Regions from separate parts of the Arthrobacter sp. BF1 genome, predicted to be linked through region 1. Evidence: predicted binding sites of a transcription regulator. Region 1 holds the regulator's gene; each other region holds the start of a gene.

Region 1 (6,601 bases):
CATCTTCATCTGTTCCGGCGTGGTGTTCTGGGCCTCGTCCAGGATGATGAAAGCGTCGTTCAGGGTGCGCCCGCGCATATAGGCAAGCGGCGCAACCTCGATAGTCCCGGCGGCCATGAGGCGCGGGATCGATTCGGGGTCCATCATGTCGTGGAGCGCGTCGTAAAGCGGTCGCAGGTAGGGGTCGATCTTGTCACTGAGCGTGCCGGGCAGGAACCCCAGCCGCTCGCCGGCTTCGACGGCCGGACGGGTCAGGATGATGCGGCTGACTTCCTTCTGCTGCAGCGCCTGGACAGCCTTCGCCATGGCCAGGAAGGTCTTGCCGGTACCGGCGGGGCCGATTCCGAAGATCACCGTGTTGGCGTCGATCGCGTCAACATAGTTCTTCTGGTTCAGCGTCTTGGGCCGGATGGTCTTTCCCCGGCTGGACAGGATGTCATGGGTGAGGACATCCACGGGGTTCTGCAGGGACTGGCTGCGGAGCAACGCCACGAGCTGCTGCAGGACGGCGGGGCTGATCACGGTGCCGCGGGCCACAAGGCCGCGTACTTCATGCAGGAGGCGCATGATGCGGGGCACCTCGTTCGCCGGGCCGCTGATGGAGAGTTCGTTTCCGCGGACATGGAAGTTAACCGCCGGGAACTGTTCTTCGATGTACCGCAGGGCCTCGTCATGGCTGCCGAGCGATTGGACCATCTGATCGGAGTTGTCAAAGAGAACCACCTCCGTCCGGACACCGGGAAGTGAGTGGGGAAATTCTCCGGCGGCGCGCTCAGTGTTCAGCCGGCGCTTTCCGTTCGTTGATTCAGTCATGGTGCTGGCCCGCAGGCCCGTGGTCTCCTCCAGTTCGAACTTAATACCGCCGGATGCTGCGTGGGCGGGCTGTTGCCGAGCACGCAGGAGCCAGCGGTTCCTTCCATCTTACGCCAGCAGGGCCCTCGTCGTGGCGAGCCGGGGCACCGCCCACCGGTCATTCCCGGAGCCGGTGCCTGCGGGGTGCGTGGCGACATTAGATATCAACTTCATATCAGGCGCATATCGTTCCCGTTGCAGTTGGGCCCGTGCGGTCGTTTGGGCCCTTGAGCTGTGCCGCACTATGCCATGCTTGAAATTCAGGCCGTCCGGGGACCGGCTTACGGGGCTCAGGCCCCATCATTCACAGCCAGGAAGGACAGGGCCATCAGAGTGCCGGAAACACCCGCCCCCCGCTCGGCCGAACGTGCCGCGCGGCCGTTTCGTGCGCGGGGCGTAGTGGCTCTCCTTCCGGCGTTCCTCCTGCTGACCGGCTGCATTGCCGATCCTGGGCCCGAGCCCATACTGTCGGCGAACTCCACCGCGGCCGCTACCGGCTCCCCCGGCGCGCCGTCCACGAGCGCACCGCTGGAAACCACGCAGTCCTCGAACAAGGCTCCGGTGTACTGGATCGGCCGCAGCAACGGCAACGTCTTTCTTTACCGTGAGTTCCGGGATGTCCCGGAACAGGAGAACCCGGTGACCCGTGCACTGCGGGCCATGATGTCCGAAAAGCCGCTGGACCCAGATTTCTTCACGCCCTGGCAGAGTCCCACCGAACTGGCCACCTCGATCTCCGGAAAGAATGTCATTACCGTCGACGTGTCCGAAGATGCCTTCAACAGCAATCTCGACGCCGACATGGCAGTTCGCGCCATCCAGCAGCTGATTTTCACCGCCACTGCGGCGGCGGCCAGTTCCGGGCTGATCGACTCGGGCCAGCAGATCCAGGTTCGGGTCCTGGTGGACAGCCACACCGACTACGTAGCCTTCGGCCATGTCCAGCTTGGTGCCCCGATGTCACGGGCTGCCGGGATGGTGGCACCCGTGTGGATCATCGATCCTCAGGAGGGCACGGACATTGCCGGGGGCAGTGTCAAGATCACCGGCCGCAGCACCGTCCCGGGCGGCAAACTGAAGTGGCAGATCCTGCGGACCGCGGGGAACGGGGACAAGACGCCGTACCTGACCGGTGAAACTACGGCCGGCGCTGACGCCGCCCAGTCCGGACTGTTCACACTCGCGCTCAGCCTGTCGTCAGGGAGCTACGAGCTCCGCGTATCGCAGTCCGATGGCGGAACCAGCGGGGAACTGAACGTGGACACGCGGAAGTTCAACGTCAGTTAGTTCACTTCACCGGTTAGTTAGCGCGACCCGCTGGCTTAGGCCTGCGCGGCGCTCCAGCGCCCCAACACATCGCTCGCAAGTACGACGGCGGCCGGTCCGGCAGTGGAGGACCTCAGGACGTGGTTGCCCAGGAGTGCCGTCACGGCACCGGCATCGCAAAGCTTGGTTACTTCGCGGGGACTGATGCCACCCTCCGGACCTACGATGAGCAGGATTTCCCGGGGGGCGCCAGCCGCAGGTGCGGCGGCATGCCATGCCTCCAGCACGGACCGTAGCGGCCGCACGGCGTCTTCGTGGAGGATCACCGCAAGGTCCGCTGCTGCCACGGTTGCAACCAGGCCGGGGGTTTCGACGGCGGCGCGCACCTCGGGAATCCAGGCGCGCCGCGCCTGTTTGGCTGCTGCCGTGACCACGGACTGCCATTTGGCATGCGCTTTCGCGGCGCGCTCACCCTTCCAGCGCACAATCGAGCGTTCCGACTGCCAGGGCACAACGGCGTCGATCCCCAATTCCGTGGCGGTTTCCACGGCGAGTTCATCGCGGTCACCCTTGGCCAGCGCCTGGACCAGCACCAGCCGAATGTCAGGCTGTTGTTCCATCGCCAATTCGGCGCATTCAACGGTGAGTTCGGCGGGTGAGGCGGCAATAACCGTTCCGGTGAGCCGCTTCCCGGCGCCGTCGGCGATGTCTACGGACTCTCCCGGTGCCAACCGCTTAACTGTTACCGCATGGCGCGCTTCAGGGCCCTGGAGGGTGTAGCGGGCGCCGGGAACCATGTGGTCCAGTGACCCGGCGCCGCCGAAAAAAACGGGGTTGCTCACCGCTACAGGTTACCGAGCCGGTCCCGCAGCTTGGCGAAAACCCCGCCGCTGGCCGTCAGCTTGCCCTCGGTGAACTGTTCGCCACGCAGCTTTGCCAGCTGCCGCAGGAGGTCCTCCTGCGCGCCGTCAAGCTTCGCGGGCGTCTCCACCTGGAGGTGGACCATCAGGTCACCGCGACCGTAGCCACGCAGGTGCGTGACGCCCAGCCCGCGGAGCGTGATGACCTCGCCGGCCTGGGTCCCTGCTTTGACGTCGATTTCCTGCAGCCCGTCGAACGTTTCCAGGGACACTTCGGTGCCCAGGGCAGCTGCAGTCATGGGAATGTGGAGCGTCGCGTGCAGGTCATCGCCGTCCCGGACGTAGGTGGGATCGTTGTTGACGCGGATCTCGACGTAGAGGTCACCGGACGGCCCGCCGGCAGGGCCGGCCTCGCCCTGACCGGACAGCTGGATCCGGGTTCCCGTTGCGACGCCGGCGGGCACCTTGATGGTGAGTGACCGGCGGCTGCGGATGCGGCCCTGGCCGTTGCACTCGTTGCAGGGGTCCTTAATGACAGTTCCGAAGCCTTCGCAACTGCCGCATGGAGCCGCCGTCATGACCTGGCCAAGGATGGAGCGGACCGCCCGCTGGACCTGGCCGCTGCCGCCGCAGATGTCGCAGCGCTCGGGGTGGCTGCCTTCGCGGCAGCACGAGCCGTTGCAGGTGGGGCAGGTGACGGCGGTGTCCACCTCAAGCTTCCGGTTGACGCCGAAGACGGCATCGCGCAGTTCGATCCGCACGCTGATCAGTGCGTCCTGGCCGCGGCGGACCCTTGACGCGGGGCCTGACGATCCGCCGGCGCCGAAGAACGTATCGAAGATGTCCTGGAACGCGAAGCCCTGGCCAGCGTATCCGCCGCCGCCGAAGCCGTTGTCAGTACCGTTCTCATTGCCGGTGGTGTCGTAGACACGGCGCTTCTGGGGGTCAGAAAGTACCTCGTAGGCATGGGTCACGGCCTTGAAGCGGTCCGACGCATCGTCCCCGGGGTTAACGTCCGGGTGAAGGGTGCGGGCCAGCTTGCGGTAGGCCTTCTTGATCTCTTCTCCGGTGGCTTCCGGCGAGACTCCGAGGACGTCGTAGTGGCTGCTCAAAGTTCGTATCTCTTCCCTGTTGTACTGCCGGCAGCGAGGCTGCCGGCACTGCTCTTGGTGCCTGGACCGGTTGTTACGGACCCAGAATTCTTGACAGATAACGGGCTACTGCCCTGACGGCGGCCATGGTGGTGGGATAGTCCATGCGCGTGGGACCCAGGACGCCAACTTTGGCTGTGCTGTCCGGTCCGTAAGCTGTGGCCACCACCGAGGCTTCGGCCAGTCCGTCGTAGGGGTTTTCCCTGCCGATGCTCACGGTCACACCGCGTGGGTCCTGTTCCATGTCAGTGAGCAGGCGGAGCAGGACCACCTGTTCCTCCAGGGCCTCAAGCACGGGACCGATGGTGAGGGGGAAATCCACGTTGGACCTGGCCAGGTTCGCAGTGCCGGCCATCACCATGCGGTCCTCGCGGCTGCTGTGGGCGAGCGTTTCCAGCCCGTGAGCAAGTGCCTGGGCAGCTGCCCGCCGGCCTGGAGCGACGCAGGAGACCACGCCCGGCAGTGACTGCGCCAGCCGGCTCAGCGGTGTGCCCGCCAGCGAGCCGAGGAAGTGAGTCCGCAGGGCGGCGATCGCTTCCTCACCGAGGTCCTGGCCGACGTCGATCACGCGCTGTTCCACCTTGCCGGTGGTGGCGATGAGCACCAGCAGGACCTGGCGCGGCGCCAGGAGCACAAATTCGATGTGGCGGATGGTGGCCCGGCTCAGGTGCGGGTACTGGACCACAGCCACCTGGTTGGTCAGCTGGGAAAGCAGCCTGACGGTTCTGTCCAGGGCATCATCCAAGTCATCCGCGCCCTCCAGAAGCGATTGGATGGCCTTCTTCTCCGCCGGGGAGAGCGGCTTGACCGCGGAAATCTGGTCCACAAACAGGCGATAGCCCTTGTCGGTGGGGATCCGTCCCGCGCTGGTATGCGGAGCGGTGATCAGGCCCTCGTCTTCCAGGGCGGCCATATCGTTCCGGATGGTGGCGCTGGATACGCCGAGGTGGTGGCGCTCAACCAGCGCCTTGGAACCCACGGGCTCGCGGGAGTGCACGTAGTCCTCCACAATGGCACGCAGTACTTCCAGTTTGCGCGGCTCGCTCACACTCCACCTCCATCCATGGTTGCGCCTCAATCTTCACGGCAATGGTCACGGCTCGTTAGCACTCGACATGCCTAAGTGCTAACAGTCTAATATGACTCACCCCGTTGTTAGCATTGGTACCGCTCCGGGCGAACATCCGGGGGCACGATCTAGCGCAAGGCGGAATCAATCCATGCATTACCAAAACTGGGGTCCGCAGGAGATCACCGCACCTGTCCGGAACGAACTTCCCGAGGTTCCGGTGGAACGTGGCATGGTCCTCGAAGACGCCCAGTCCGGCTGGGTGGGAGCGGTGACCCGGGTGGAGAAGTCCGGCGGCATGCATGTGGTTGCCCTCGAGGACCGGCGCGGCAAGTCGCGTTCGTTCAAGCTTGGATTCGGGTTCCTGTTGGAAGGCCAGCCCATCAGGCTGATGCCGCCGGCGCCCAGGCAGAACGCGGCGGTGCCCGCCGGCCGGACGGCATCCGGTTCAGTCCGCGTGGCGGGCCAGCGTGCCCAGGTGGCCAAAGCGAGCAGGATTTGGGTGGAGGGAAAGCACGACGCCGAACTCGTGGAAAAGGTCTGGGGTGACGATCTCCGGGTGGAAGGCATCGTCGTCGAGCCTTTGCACGGCATCGATGACCTCGCCGGGGCGGTGGCCGCCTTCGGTCCCGGGCCCAACCGGCGGTTGGGGATCCTGGTGGACCATTTGGTGCCGGACTCCAAGGAGTGGCGCATCGCCGCCGGTGTGATGGCCTCCCCGGGCGCCGCCGGGAACGTGCTGATTGTCGGGCACCCCTACGTTGACGTGTGGCAGGCAATCCGCCCCGCCGTGCTCGGCATCGAACGGTGGCCCGTGGTGCCCCGGGGGCAGGACTGGAAGACCGGCATCCTGGCCGCCTTCGGCTGGCCGCACGCCACGAAGGAAGACATCGGCCTGGGTTGGCAGAAACTGTTGGGTGCGGTCCGCAGCTACGCGGACCTGGAAGCGTCCCTGCTCGGCCGGGTGGAAGAAGTCATCGACTTCCTGACGGTGCCGTAACTCCCACGGCCCTTGAATGGCCGAAGGACGGTCCCGACGGCGGCATTTGCCGCGCGAACCAGTATTCTTGGTACTGCAGAGGCTGTTGTCGCAACAGACCGGCATTCTCCAAACCAGCACCATTGCACTTTCGAAGGATGAAACCGTGGCACAAAACGCACGCGAGCACCGGGACGACCAAGGCCGTTCCGAGTATCAGGGCGTTCCCGCAAATGCGTTGCCCCTCACGGCCAGCGAAGACCGTCAATGGGCCACGCTGGCGCACTTTGGCGGGATCCTCGGTTGTGTACCGTCGCTGCTGATCTACCTGATCTTCCGAGAGCGCGGACCGTTCACCGCGCAGGAATCCAAGGAAGCACTGAACTTCAGCCTGCCGCCCACCATCGCCGCGCTGGTGGCCAAC
Region 2 (6,601 bases), 730 kb from region 1:
AGCGCCGACCATGAGGGCGTGGAGTCCGTGGTTGCCGAGGTCAACCGCGTGGTGCAGTTGGTTTTCGAACACGCCAGGCTGCGTTCCCGCACATCCCTGGCCGTGGTGACTGCCAGTCTCCGGCACGCGGCCCGGATAGGCGAGTCCATCCGGCTGCAACTGCCCAATCACCCCACCCTCGCCGGGTTCTTCGGCGGCGGGGCGGAGTCCTTCCGGGTGGTTGACCTTGAGCGGGCGCAGGGCCTGGTCCGCGACCACATCATCTTCTCGCCCGGTTTCGGCCGCACCCCCCACGGGCGGGCGCTGCATAACTTTGGTCCGCTTTCCGCTGAGGGTGGCCGCGAAAAATTCGCACTGGCCATGACGCGTGCCCGCCGGTCCATCCACGTCCTGACATGCTTCCAGCCTGAAGACCTTGACCACACCCGCCTTTCGCACGGGGCCGTGGAGCTTTACGAGCTCCTGAACCGGGAAATCGCGGGAAAGACGGACCTTGGCACCCCTGCGTCCCGGGCCGCTGCCAGCGAACAGGCACTCGGTGCCGACCCCCTCGTAGCAGATCTCGGCGACCGGCTGCGCGCCCGCGGTGCCCGCGTCTGGCACCAGTACGACGGCGTCATCGACGTGGTGGCAGCGGCGGACCCGCTGAGTACCATGGGGCAGGACGACGCGGATATCCCGTGGCCGGTGGCGATTGAATCCGACGGCACGGAACAGTACCGCACCATGAGCGTCCGCGAACGGAGCCGACTGCGCCCGCAGCTGCTGGAACGGATGGGCTGGCGGTATATGCCGCTGTGGACTATTGAGGTCTTTACGGATCCCTCCACCTGCGCCGACAGGATCGCAGGCTACCTGGGCCTTGAGAACGTCATGCCACCCGGACGAGGCACCGCCGCGGGAGGATTCTTTGACGAGGATCTGGACTCGCAACGCCTGGGGACGGCTGGAAACGACAGGAACGAATACCAGGCCGAACGCCTGGAGAGCGAGGAGGTTGTTGTGAACGCACAGAACCCCGGCCAGGCCGGTACCGAAGGCGACGACCAGCCAGACCCCGCGGGCAACGGCCAGGCGCCCGCACCGGAAGCCCCGCAGACCGGTACCGCAGCAATTCTGCCGAACAAGGCGGCTGAGGATGATCCCCGGAACTGGGGCGACGGCACCGAGGACGATCACGACGCGTGGCTCAAGGAGAACAAACCGCCGCACTGGGGCTGACCGCGGCCACGGTCTCGCGCTGACAGGCTGTAGCGTCGCTGCCGCCCCACGTCATCCTGCCGCACTGGGAGGTCCCACCAGGACAAAGAACAGTTTGCCCTGTGTGGACGCTCCGGCCAGGCGGGCGGCCTGTTCAGGGGCTGCTGCCACCACAATCAGCCCGTCAGTCTCGCCGGTGCCGAGCCACTGGCCCGTTTTCCCGCCCTGCCCCGAGGTCCAGAGGACCGGTACCGAGGAAGCAAGCACTTGGGACGGGGCGTTCTGGTCGTAGCCGTTGGCGCCGGTCAGCACCACGTTAACGAGCTGCCCGGGGGAGACCAACTGGATGGAGGATGGATCCGCCATCCTCAAGGGCACGGCCGCGGAACCCGGCGGCGCTCCGGCGAGGAGGCCTGGACCCAGCAGTTGGGAATCGGTCAGCAGCTGGCCCTTCCGCAGCGGTGCTGCCAGCTGCTTGCCCGTGGCTTGGCTTGCGTCGGTGATGGACCCGGTATTCACCAGCTGCGGCGGAATCTTCACGGGCGCCAGGTCGGCTGCTGCCAATGCTGTGCCGGCGGGCAGGTCCCGTGCGGCGGCCAGTGTCGTTGCCGTGTCAGCGGGAGGGGGAGTGAGCTGATGGACGGTGATTCCGGCGGCGATGCACAGCAGGAGCGCGATGGCGAGGCGCCGGTTGCGGCTCAGCCACGACATGAGCCTGCGGCGGCCGGGGCGGCGAGTGTCTCTGGTCGCTAGCGGATGGCGGGCCGCGCGCGCGGGCGGGGCGGTCCGGCGGCTGGGGCGGAAGAGGGTGGCGGGCATGGCAACCACGCTATGTTCCGGAGACTGCGCGGCACAGCAGCAGAGGTGCCTATGTGGACAACTGCGCTGCCGTCGTCGGACGCGGTCATAAACGGTGTCGTTACACCGGACTCAACGCGACACCGGGCTTAACGCGGGCGGATCAGCCCTTTGCTACAGAAAGGTCCGTGAAGACCGAGAGTAACGTCAGCTGGCTGCAGCTGCGGCGGCCGGTGCCGGTGCAGCTGCCGGAGCGGGTGCCGCGGCGGGCGCGGAAGAGACCGTGCTTCCCTTGGCATCGCGGGAGTCGGTCCGGTAAAAGCCGGAGCCCTTGAAGACCACACCAACGCTGTTGAACTTCTTGCGCAAGGCTCCCTGGCACTCCGGGCATGAAGTCAGGGTGCTGTCGGTAAACGACTGGAAAACGTCGAAGGCGTGGCCGCAATCCTTGCAGGCGTAGGCATAAGTGGGCACTGGTGATCCTCCTCTTGGGCAAACGAGAGGTCCTGTATTGCCTTGAACAAGAAATCCGTTCATTAGCAGTCTCAGGGCCTGAGTGCCAATTCTATCACCCCGAACGGGCGGCACGTGGGACTGCCGGCGGCGCTGGTCAGGACCGGGCCGACAAGGGAACCAGCCCAGACGGAGTCAGGGCTACAGGGACCTTCCGGTCAAACTCTTCGGCGGGAATGGTTCCGGCTGGCAGTACTTCTGCATCGAACACGATGGCCGCCAGCGGAATATCCAGCCCTTGGCGGGCCAGTGAGCCCAGAAAAACGTCGTAATAGCCGCCCCCTTGGCCGATCCGGTTCCCGCTGCGGTCCAAAGCCGTGGCGGGGATCAGGAGGCCGGATACGGAGGCCATGATGGAGAGGTCATGCCGGGGTCCGGCGGGTTCCAATACGGGAGCAAACCGGCTGCGGACAAACTCCGCCTCGGGGGTCCAGCGGGTCCAGCTCAGGTGGCGATCCGGTTCGCAAACGGGAAGCAGAACCGTGTGGCCGCGGCGGTGGAGTTCGCTGATCAGCGGCAGAGTGGGCGGCTCAGGTGCCACGCCCAGGTAGGCGCAAAAGGTCGACGGCGTTGCGCCTGTCAACTGTTCGGCCCACGTTGCGCCGTGCACGGCGAGGGCCTCGCCGGCTGCCTCGCGTTCGCCGGGTTCCGTGGCCGCGCGCTTTGCGCGGTGGCGTGCGCGGATGCCTTCCTTGGCCGCCCTGTCGCGCTCAGACATACCGATCCCTCTTCCAGGTGCGGTGTTGCGGATGTGCCGCCTGCGGGTGTGCAGGGCACGGGGCGACCAGGGATTACTGAATGATCAGCCCCCTCCGTTAGATTAGTCCAGTGACTACCTCTCAGCAGACTGTACGCAAAGCCGTCATCCCCGCAGCCGGGCTCGGCACCAGGTTCCTCCCGGCCACCAAGGCGATGCCCAAGGAAATGCTTCCCGTGGTGGACAAGCCTGCCATTCAGTACGTGGTTGAGGAGGCTGTCAACGTCGGTCTCAACGACATTCTGATGATCACGGGGCGGAATAAGCGCGCGCTGGAGGACCACTTCGACAGGGTTCCTTCGCTGGAGGACACGCTGGAAGCCAAGGGCGATATGGCCAAGCTCGAGTCCATTCAGGCAGCCAGCAACCTCGGTGACATCCACTACGTCCGCCAGGGTGACCCCAACGGCCTGGGTCACGCGGTGCTTCGTGCAAAGCAGCACGTGGGCAACGAACCGTTCGCCGTCCTCCTCGGTGACGACCTGATCGATGCCCGGGATGAGCTCCTCAGCACCATGATCGAAGTGCAGGCCAAGACCGGCGGATCCGTGGTGGCCCTCATCGAGGTGGAGCCCTCGCAGATCAGCGCCTACGGGTGTGCCGACGTCCAAGCCATCGATGGCGAAAGCTACGTCAGGATCAACAAGCTCGTCGAAAAGCCCGACGTGGACGAGGCCCCCTCAAACCTGGCCGTCATTGGCCGCTACGTCCTCCACCCCGAAGTTTTCGAGGTACTGGAACGCACGGGCCCGGGCCGCGGCGGGGAAATCCAGCTGACGGACGCGCTGCAGGAACTGGCCGCCGGCGATGGCGAGGGCTACGGGGTTTACGGGGTGGTCTTCCGCGGCCGCCGTTACGATACCGGTGACAAACTCAGCTACCTCAAAGCCTGCGTCCAGCTTGCCATCGACAGCGATGACCTCGGCCCCGGTCTGCGGGAGTGGCTGCCGGGCTTCGCTGCCGGCCTCGCTAAATAGCTGCCGTGCGTCCCGGACCAATCTGGCCCACCACCCTGGAGTGCGGTGACCTGGTCCTGCGCCCCATCAGGTACCGGGACAAGAGGGAGTGGACCGAGGTCCGGTCACGCAACCGGGAGTGGCTGGAGCCTTGGGAAGCCTCCAACCCGGCGCCCGGTGGCCTCCTCCCGGACTACCGGCAGATGGTGCGGTCCCTGAAGATACAGGCAGCCCAAGGCACCGCCTTGCCCTTCCTGATCACGGAACGGACGCCAAGGTCCGCGGCACCCGTCATCGTTGGCCAGCTGACAGTGTCCTCCATCGTGTGGGGCTCGGCCATGATGGCGACCCTGGGGTATTGGGTTGACCAGGCGCGGGCCGGGCACGGCATCGCGCCCACTTCTGTTGCACTGGCCACCGACCATTGCTTCCAAGTCCTCGGGCTGCACCGGATGGAGATCAATATCCGGCCCGAGAATGGCCCCAGCCTGCGGGTGGTAGAAAAGCTCGGTTTCCGCGATGAGGGCTACCGGCCCCGTTTCCTGCACATCAACGGGGAATGGGCTGACCACCGGACGTTCGCGTTGACGGCGGAAGAAGTACCCGAAGGACTGCTCAACCGATGGCTGGCATCCCGGTCCTGACCTGCAAAGGCTCTTCCCGGGGTCATAAATCCATTGATTTGCCACGTTGCCCGCGACACACCGAGGCTAATGCGGGAGCGGCTGACGGAATACTCATACGGTTTTGATTGTGGACTTCCCTCTAAGCAGCTCAGTGATCCTTGTGGTTGCCGTTGTGCTCTGGATCGTATGGGTTGCGCCCTACGTCCTGCAGAACCGTCGGCACCAGGCCCAGGCCGCTGCTGATTATTTCGCGGATGTTCCAGCTATTGAATCATCGGACCCGAGAGCCGGGATGGTCATGAACATCGCCGCCCCGCAGGAGAAAGCCATGGATATCAGGAAGAGCCCCGAAACCGTAGCCGCGCCTGCCGGCAGTGCAACCACGGGCGCGTTCCGGATCCGATACGGCCGGACCGTCATTGCCCTCGTCGGCGTGGCGGGACTGCTGACCGCCTTTGTTTCCGCTGTTCTGCTGCTGTTTGGGCTGGGAACTGCCCTGCTGCCGGTAGCGGGCTTGGCCACCACTGCAATCGCCGTGGTGCTGTTGCGTTTCCTGGCTGTGCGGGACCGCAAAGCCAAGGTGCAGGCTGCCTTCCGCTCCGCGATGAGCGCCCCCGTCCGCCGCCAGGAACCAGTGTCGGAGGTCCGGGACACGCCCCGCCCGGCCGCGCAGCCGGAAAGCCGGCTCTTTGACGCCGAGGCTCACACGACTGCACCGAAACCGCTCACCGCGATGGAGCTCAGGGAAGCCGCGTTGGCCGTCGCTGTTGCCGCGGGAGACGCCAGCGCCAGCGAAGCGATGAAGTCGGCGCCCGTCGAAACCACCTGGGAACCTGTAGATGTGCCCAAGCCTGTGTACGTTGAGGCTGCCAAGGCTGAACGTCCGGCGCCTGAGCCGCTTGATCTGCCGGAAGCGCCCAAAGCTGTGGGTAAGCCGTCCCTGAAGCAGGGCACCCCCGCAGTCCCGCCCGTGCCGTCCGCCAAGCCGCTCACGAAGGCGCAGAGCGCGTTGAGTAACCTCGACGACGTCCTGCAGCGTCGCCGCGCCTGACACCGGAGTTGGTAATGCGCAGAGAAAATTTGTAGCCTAAGTTCACCGGCGCCGCCGTTCCTAACCGGGAAGCGGACCGTTCCGGGGCTATAGCTCAGTTGGTAGAGCGCTTCGTTCGCATCGAAGAGGTCAGGAGTTCGAATCTCCTTAGCTCCACAAATCTCAAGGTTTTGAGCCGCCGATCGGCGTGCCCTAATTTCCACCAGGTCGATCACCGGCTTGGTCTCCTCGCCAGTCTTCTGTTTGTTACCTGGTGCGCCGTTTTGCGCGCAACTCCTCGGTCAGCAGCGCACGCAGGTAATCTGGCATCGAAACGACTTCTAACTGGGGGAAGCATGACAGAGAACATCCCGCCGATACCGCCGGCGCCACAACCACAGAGCTACCCGTCCCACGCGCAGTCCGGGCCCATCCCGGGCAATGAGCCGCCGTACGGACCGCCTCAGCCGTATGCACCGGCGCATCACGCGCCATACGGCCAGCAGCCGCAGTACGCACCCTATCCGCATCAGCAATACGGACAGCCCGGTTACTGGCCGCAGGCTGGCCCTCTGAAGGCAAAATCCTCTGGCTTCCGGATCGCATCCGGCATCATCGGAATCGTCCTCGGCACCTTTCTCCTCATCCCCGCCATCGCCGGGTTCAGCAACGGCACTGTGGTCTTTATGGCGTTCCTCGTCCTGGTCGCAGCCCTCGGCAA
Region 3 (6,601 bases), 1.2 Mb from region 1:
TGCCGGTGGTCTTGTTCCGCAGCTCCTGGACCCACTTGGCGGGCTCCACGTAGAGGACGCGGGTGTCGTTGAAGGATGTCACCGCGGCGATCTTCGGGTAGGCCACCTCCCGCACGTTCTCGTACGGTGAGTAAGAATTCATGTAGGCGTACACCTCGGGGTCCGTGATGGGGTTGCCCCATTCCTCCCACTCGAGGGCGGACAGCGGGAGCTCCGGATCCAGGATGCTCGTCAGCGGGTCCACGAACGGCACCTGAGCCACCACGGCGGCGTACTTTTCCGGTGCCAGGTTGGCCACGGCGCCCATCAGCAGGCCGCCCGCGGAGCCTCCCATTGCCGCAATCCGGGACGGATCCACCCAGCCCGAGTCCGCCAGCCAGTCGGTGGCGGCCACGAAGTCGGTGAAGGTGTTCTTCTTGGTGAGCTTTTTGCCGTCCTCGTACCAGTGCCGGCCCAGCTCGCCGCCGCCGCGGATGTGGGCGATCACAAACACCACCCCGCGGTCCAGCAGCGACAGCCGCGCGATGCCAAAACCGGGATCCATGCTCAGCTCATACGAGCCGTACCCGTATACCAGCCCCGCCGCCGTCGAATCCTGTTTGATGCTCTTGTGCCGCAGGACGGAAAGCGGTATGCGGGTGCCGTCCGCGGCGGCGGCCCATTCCCGTGTGGCAACGTAGTCGGCGGCGGAGTAGCCGCCCAGCACCGGGCTTTCCTTGCGGAGCAGCAGCTCGCCGGCGGGCTGTGCCGGGGTGGGAAGGACAAAATCGTAAACGCGCGACGGCGTGAAATAGGACGTGTATCCCAGCCGGATCACCGGCGCCTCATAGTCGGACCCGCCGACGCCGGCTGTGTACAGCTCCTCGTCGAACGCCGGTTCCACGGGCGCCTCCTGCGCGGGGGTTCCCAGCCCGGAAAGCCCCATCACCTGGACCCGCTCGATGGTGTCCTTGCGGACGGAGACGATCAGGTGCGTGGAGGTGACCCCGGCACCGTTGACGCGGACGTCGTCGGAATGTTCGACGACGGTGCTCCAGTGCTGCTCGGCGAGGGGCTTGGTGAGCTCGGCCGGGTCAACCAGGGAGACCATGGAGTTCACGGCGTTCCGGTTGTGCGTGATGATGATGCGCTCCTGCTTTTCGCCGTCGGAGCCGGTGAGCAGGAAGGGTTCCGCCTCGTAGAGCACGCGTTCGTCCCGCGAAATCACCGTGGTGAGGGCCGCCGTCGGGTCATCAAAACGCAGCAGCCGCGTTTCGCTGTACTCGGAGCAGCCGATGCCCAGCACGAGGTGACTCCTGTCAGAGGAGAGCTCGAAGCCCAGCCACATGGCGACGTCGTCCTCCTGGTAAATCACCTCATCGTCGGTGACGGGCGTGCCCAGGACGTGGGACTTCACCTGGTAGGGGCGCCACGAGTCGTCCACCACGGTGTAGAAGATGCGCGTGCCGTCGGGGGAGAAGCTGACGCCGTAGAAGACGTTCTCGATGACGTCCGGCAGGAGTTCGCCGGTCCGCAAATCTTTGATGTGCAGGGTGAAGCGTTCGTCGCCGGCGTTGTCCACGGCGTAGGCGAAGAGGTTGCCGTCCACCGTGACGGCGGAGCCGCCCACGGAGAAGAACGGCTTGCCCTCGGCCTCAACGTTGCCGTCCAGCAGCACTTCCTCGCCCGGGATTTCGACGCCGGCTTCCACCGCCGGGGGAGTCCAGTCGGCCACGGGGTTGCCGGTGTCCTTGGCGCGGACCCGGCACTGGATGCCGTATTCCTTGCCCTCCACCGAGCGGCTGAAGTACCACCAGCCGTCCTTGCGGTTCGGGACAGACAGGTCTGTCTCCTGCGTGCGGCCCTTGATTTCCTGGAAGATGGCCTCCCGCAGCGGCTCCTGGTGCGCGGTGACCGCCTCCTGATAGGCGTTCTCGGCCTTCAGGTGCTCTACGACCTCCGGGGATTCCTTTTCGCGCAGCCACTCGTAGTTGTCCACGAAGGTGTCGCCGTGGTGGGTCCGTTCGTGCGGGACCTTCTTGGCGACCGGCGGCGTGAGACTGCCGGTGCTGGTGGCGTCAGCGGACGGGGCGGCCGAATCGGGGGAGGAGTTGGCGGAATCCTGCAGCGGAGTCTGAGTCATTCCTTCAATATAGATACCCCCGCCAGCAAAGGGCACGCCCGTTCGCTACCGGGGTAGCGGCCCCCTCCCCCCCTGGACGCTCTCTCACTTGATGTGGACTTTTCCGGAACGCTCTCTCACTTGATGTGGGCTTTTGCGGAACGCTCTCTCACTGAGGCCCTCCGGGCAGGGTGCCGATGGTCCCTGTTGGTCATTGGCGTGGGGGGCTACAGTCAGCCCATGAGGACCCTTGTGAGTCTCCCGATTTCCAGCAAAACATTCTCGGGCGGACTCGTCGCCCTCCTGATCTTCAACGTACTATCGGCCCTTGGGGGTGCTGTACTGGCCATTGCATTTGGCGGCGCGGGGGTCCCCTTGGAACATCTGGCGGGTACCTGGTTCTCGTCCTCCCTTGTGCTGGGGCTCATTCTGGGTGTCGTCGTCGGGGGAACGCACGCGGCCGCGGCCTTTGGCTTGGTTGCGCGGAGTCCCTGGGCTCTGTTGGTGGCTGCGATTGCGGGCTTCGCCATGATCATCTGGATCTTCACCGAGGTGGCCATGATCGGATACTCCTGGCTGCAGAGCCTCTATTTCGGGCTCGGTACGTCAGAACTGATCCTCGTTATGGCACTGCTGGGAATTGCCCCGTCAATCGTTTCCCCCGTGAGACATGAGACATTGAAGGTGCCGTAGAAACTTTGGGAAAGTTACCGGCGGGGACCCCTTGAACCGTCCTCCGTGCGGTGCTAAAACGGCATTACCGGGAGGATCCGGACGCGTTCTTTTTCATCTGCCTCTTGAGGGCGGCTAGCCCTTTGGGCACGCCACAGCGCCAGATAGCGCATCGGCAGTTTGCGGGTGACCCTTCCGATAAGGTGGCCCCCGGCCTCGCCGGGGGCCATCCCTATGAGCGGCTGCGCGCCCTGCTGACGCCGATGGTGATGCCGGCAATGACAACATCAAAGATCGCAGCAAGTTCCGTTGCGAAGAACCGCACACAGCCGCTATAGAAAATCTGTATCAGGCAACATAGATTAGCTAATGCGTGTTGAAACCAGCTCTGACGAGGAGGAAGTCATGTTGGTGCGTACCGATCCGTTCCGCGAATTGGACAGGCTGACCCGGCAGGTCCTCGGAACCAGTGCGCGTCCTGCAGCGATGCCGATGGACGCGTGGCGGGATGACCAGGAGTTTGTGGTGGCCTTCGATCTGCCCGGAGTTAGCCCGGACTCCGTTGACCTCCACGTGGAACGAAACGTCCTGACCGTGAAGGCCCAGCGCCCCGAACCTGCCGGGAGGAACGTCGAGCTGATCGCCTCCGAGCGCCCGCGCGGATCCTTCAGCCGCCAGTTGATCCTGGGTGACACCTTGGACGTGGAACACGTCAAGGCAACGTACGACGCCGGCGTGCTGACGCTGCGGATACCGGTGGCCGAAAAGGCCAAGCCACGGAATATCGAGATCGAAACGAAGGAGCCGCAGTACGAGATTGCGTCATAGCCCCCAACTCCGATGACGCCCCACAGTGATGACCCCCGGCTGGGCCGGAGGTCATCACTGCGTCCGAGGAGTCCTTCCCGAGCGACCCGCCCGCGGGCGTTGGGGGAGAAGTAAGGGTCAGGTTCCCAGTTCCAGCATCAGCGCCGGAAGTTCGTCGGCCAGTTCGCGGGCCAGGAATCCCAGCGGACCCAGCCTGCTGGCGAGCCTGTCGGCGGCTGCCGCATGAAGGTGCGTTCCCCAGCACGCGGCCTGGGCGTCGCTGGCACCCCGTGCGCGGAGCCCGGCGATGGTGCCGGCCAGAACGTCTCCGCTGCCGGACGTGCCCAGGCCGCCATAGCCGGTGGTGATTTCCCAGAGTTCGGGGCCCTCCGGCGCCTGGATGTCCGGTGGGCGAGCGATGAAGCCCTGGCAGCTGACCACCGCTTGGTACTGCCCGGCAATGTCGCGCACAGCCGTTTCCAGTTGGTCCAGCTCCCGGCCCAGCAGGATCGCTGCTTCCTTCGGGTTCGGGGTAAGGATCAGCCGCCCATGCCACGGCTGCAGGGCATCCCCCAGCCTGGGCAGGCAACCCAGGGCGTAGGCGTCCAGAATGATGGTGGCACCGCCGGTTCCGGAGCCCCCGCCGGTACTGCCGCCGTCGTCATCCCGTTCCAGCAGAATCCTGAGCAGGTCTTCCGTGCGGTCCGCATCGTCCAGTCCGGGGCCAATCAGAACAGCGTCGGCGCTCTCGAGATCCCCGTGAAGGGGGTCCAGCCCCGAGCCGCGCACGGAGCCGTCCTTGGTTTCGGGAAGCCCAATGACGCCGGCCTCCGGGAAGCTGACAGCCAGCTGCGTGGCCACAGATTCGGCGACGGCCATGGTGAGCCTGCCGGCTCCTGCCCGGAGCGCTGCGATTCCGGCCAGCAGGGCGGCGCCCGGCGTGGCCCGGGCGCCGCCGATCACCATCACCGCGCCGCGGGAGTACTTGTCCTCCCCGGCCGACGGCAGCGGCCAGCTGCGCAGCAGCGACGGCGTGACCGGCGTTGCCCGCGAACCCGGTGCGGCCGTTCCGCCCGAGCCGGCGCCGCCGGAACCTGCCCCGCCGGAACCTGCCCCGCCGGAACCTGCCCCGCCACCGGCAGACGGGCCACCGGCAGAGGGGCTACCGGGGGTGGACATTGGCATCCCCGGCGTGTTCGGTGACCTCGACACCCTGGGCGGTGAGGTGGTCCGCCACGTTGAAGCTCTCCAGCGTCCACGGGCCGTGCCCTTCGGGACGCACATAGCGGGTGATGGACGCGTTCAGGACCGAGGTGCTGGCGGCCAGGTCCAGGAGTTCCGCTTCGGTCATCCCTTCCAGCACGTAGCGGACCAGCAGGATCAGGGCGTCGTGGCACACCAGCATCACCCGCTGCCCGCTGCCCAGGTTGTTCAGTTCGCCAAGGACGGAGCGCAGCCGCAGCACAACGTCCGCCCAGGATTCGCCACCAGGCGGACGGTAGTAGAACTTGCCCAGCCAGCGCCGGCGTTCGGCCTCTTCCGGGAGTCGCCGCTCCACGCCTTGCCGGGTGAGCATGTCCAGGATGCCGAGTTCCCGGTCGCGGAGGCGCTCGTCGGTGCGGACCTTGACGGGCCACCGGGCGGTTTCCACGGCAATCTCCGCCGTCTGATGCGCCCGAACGTAGGGGGATGACACCACAGCGTCGGGCCGGAGCTCCTCCTCGAGCGACGCCAAGGCCCTGCCCAGCGCGAGCGACTGGTCCTGCCCCGTATGGGACAGCGTCACATCCGCGTCGCGGGCCGGCACGTCGATGACGTCCGCACCGGCCTGGCTGGCCTCGGTGGCCGCCACGTTGCCTTCGCTCTCGCCATGCCGGACCAGGATGAGCTCCACCGCGCCGGCTTCCCGCACTGCCTGCGTCAAACCGCTGTTTTCCAAGACAAACCACCCCGTCGTCGTGCGTCCCTGCCCGTGCAGAGCCTACTTGAGGCGTACCCACTTTCCGGTCCGTATAACGATCAATGTGGCATCCCACAAAGTGCCCCGCCAGACCCTTGACAGGGCGTGGTTACCGCGCAGTAATTAAAAGCACACTTTGTAAATTGGGGTCGATGATGAGAAACCTGATACCGAAGGGCACCCTCCGCCAGATGCTCCTGCCGCCCACGTTCGGGCTGCACATGACCAAGGCCGCAGACTTCACGGTGCTCTCCGTGGAGGTCTGGAGCACCTGCCTGGTGGTCAACATCCATGTGGAATCCGCTGCCGGCGCCGCGGTCCCCGAAATCACCGTCGAGGATCACTGGGGCACGGTCTACACGCTGCAGGATTCGGCGAGCGTGGGCTCCCGGAACCTGCAGGTGTTCACCCCTTCCGTTCCGGCCGGCACCCGGAGCCTGACGATCCGGTCCACGGACGCCGCCGAGGGCCGCCTGGTGGTGGCCTTCGCCGTCCGCGCCATGCGCGACGCCGACGACCTCGGCCACGCATCGGCTTACCAACCTCACCACCTCCGCCGCCCCGCCTAGGATTTTGCGCGCAGCACACCGGCCCGTACTTCCAAAACGCTCTCTCAGTTAATGCGGGTTTTTGACCGACGCTCTATCACCTCGTGTGCCTCGGGCCCCATCAACTGAGAGAGCGTTCGAGGAATTCCCGCATTAACTGAGAGAGCGTCCGGCTTGAGTGGGAGCGTCCGGCGTAGATCGGCAAACGGAGGCGGGCGTATCCTGATCACGCAAAGGCGCATCCGCCCAGCGTGAGAGGGGAAGCTTCATGACCATCCCGCCAGTGCACGAACCCGAGCCGTTTCCGCCGGAGCCGGGGCCTGACCCGTTCACTCCGGATCCCACCCAACCCGGGCACCCGGGACCCGCCAGGCCCAGCCCCGTACCGACGCCGGAACCTCCCGGCCCGCTGCCCATCCCGGACCCGGGGCCGACGCCCCTGCACCCGGACCCCACCCAAAGCTAACGGGATCCCGGGCAGTCCGTCACGGCCCGCCCGGGCAACCAACTACC

Evidence for each region. Region 1 encodes HrcA, which represses chaperone genes, less so after heat shock. Its sites were predicted from a motif close to TTNGCACTCGNNNNNNNCGAGTGCNAA; they were not measured.
Region 2: AC1MCD_RS13730 (FmdB family zinc ribbon protein) is a predicted target of HrcA. The motif match lies at 2,535-2,561, and genes of this name have one in related genera.
Region 3: AC1MCD_RS15820 (Hsp20/alpha crystallin family protein) is a predicted target of HrcA. The motif match lies at 2,977-3,003, and genes of this name have one in related genera.

The regions. Positions count from the first base shown of each region.
Region 1 is NZ_CM155271.1:2,204,894-2,211,494, forward strand. Features, by position in the region: gene AC1MCD_RS10335 (PhoH family protein) at 1-813, opposite strand, end outside; gene AC1MCD_RS10340 (GerMN domain-containing protein) at 1,252-2,139, shown strand; gene AC1MCD_RS10345 (16S rRNA (uracil(1498)-N(3))-methyltransferase) at 2,175-2,960, opposite strand; gene dnaJ (molecular chaperone DnaJ) at 2,963-4,090, opposite strand; gene hrcA (heat-inducible transcriptional repressor HrcA) at 4,164-5,177, opposite strand; gene AC1MCD_RS10360 (DUF3097 domain-containing protein) at 5,350-6,198, shown strand; gene AC1MCD_RS10365 (DUF4870 domain-containing protein) at 6,344-6,601, shown strand, end outside.
Region 2 is NZ_CM155271.1:2,930,097-2,936,697, reverse strand. Features, by position in the region: gene AC1MCD_RS13740 (AAA family ATPase) at 1-1,221, shown strand, start outside; gene cpaB (Flp pilus assembly protein CpaB) at 1,273-2,019, opposite strand; gene AC1MCD_RS13730 (FmdB family zinc ribbon protein) at 2,206-2,472, opposite strand; gene AC1MCD_RS13725 (5-formyltetrahydrofolate cyclo-ligase) at 2,609-3,229, opposite strand; gene galU (UTP--glucose-1-phosphate uridylyltransferase GalU) at 3,340-4,245, shown strand; gene AC1MCD_RS13715 (GNAT family N-acetyltransferase) at 4,251-4,868, shown strand; gene AC1MCD_RS13710 (hypothetical protein) at 4,978-5,901, shown strand; tRNA gene AC1MCD_RS13705 (tRNA-Ala) at 5,985-6,057, shown strand; gene AC1MCD_RS13700 (hypothetical protein) at 6,237-6,601, shown strand, end outside.
Region 3 is NZ_CM155271.1:3,361,791-3,368,391, reverse strand. Features, by position in the region: gene AC1MCD_RS15830 (S9 family peptidase) at 1-2,122, opposite strand, end outside; gene AC1MCD_RS15825 (hypothetical protein) at 2,342-2,794, shown strand; gene AC1MCD_RS15820 (Hsp20/alpha crystallin family protein) at 3,179-3,601, shown strand; gene AC1MCD_RS15815 (NAD(P)H-hydrate dehydratase) at 3,719-4,759, opposite strand; gene AC1MCD_RS15810 (histidine phosphatase family protein) at 4,743-5,504, opposite strand; gene AC1MCD_RS15805 (hypothetical protein) at 5,693-6,109, shown strand; gene AC1MCD_RS15800 (hypothetical protein) at 6,357-6,554, shown strand; gene AC1MCD_RS15795 (alkaline phosphatase D family protein) at 6,597-6,601, opposite strand, start outside.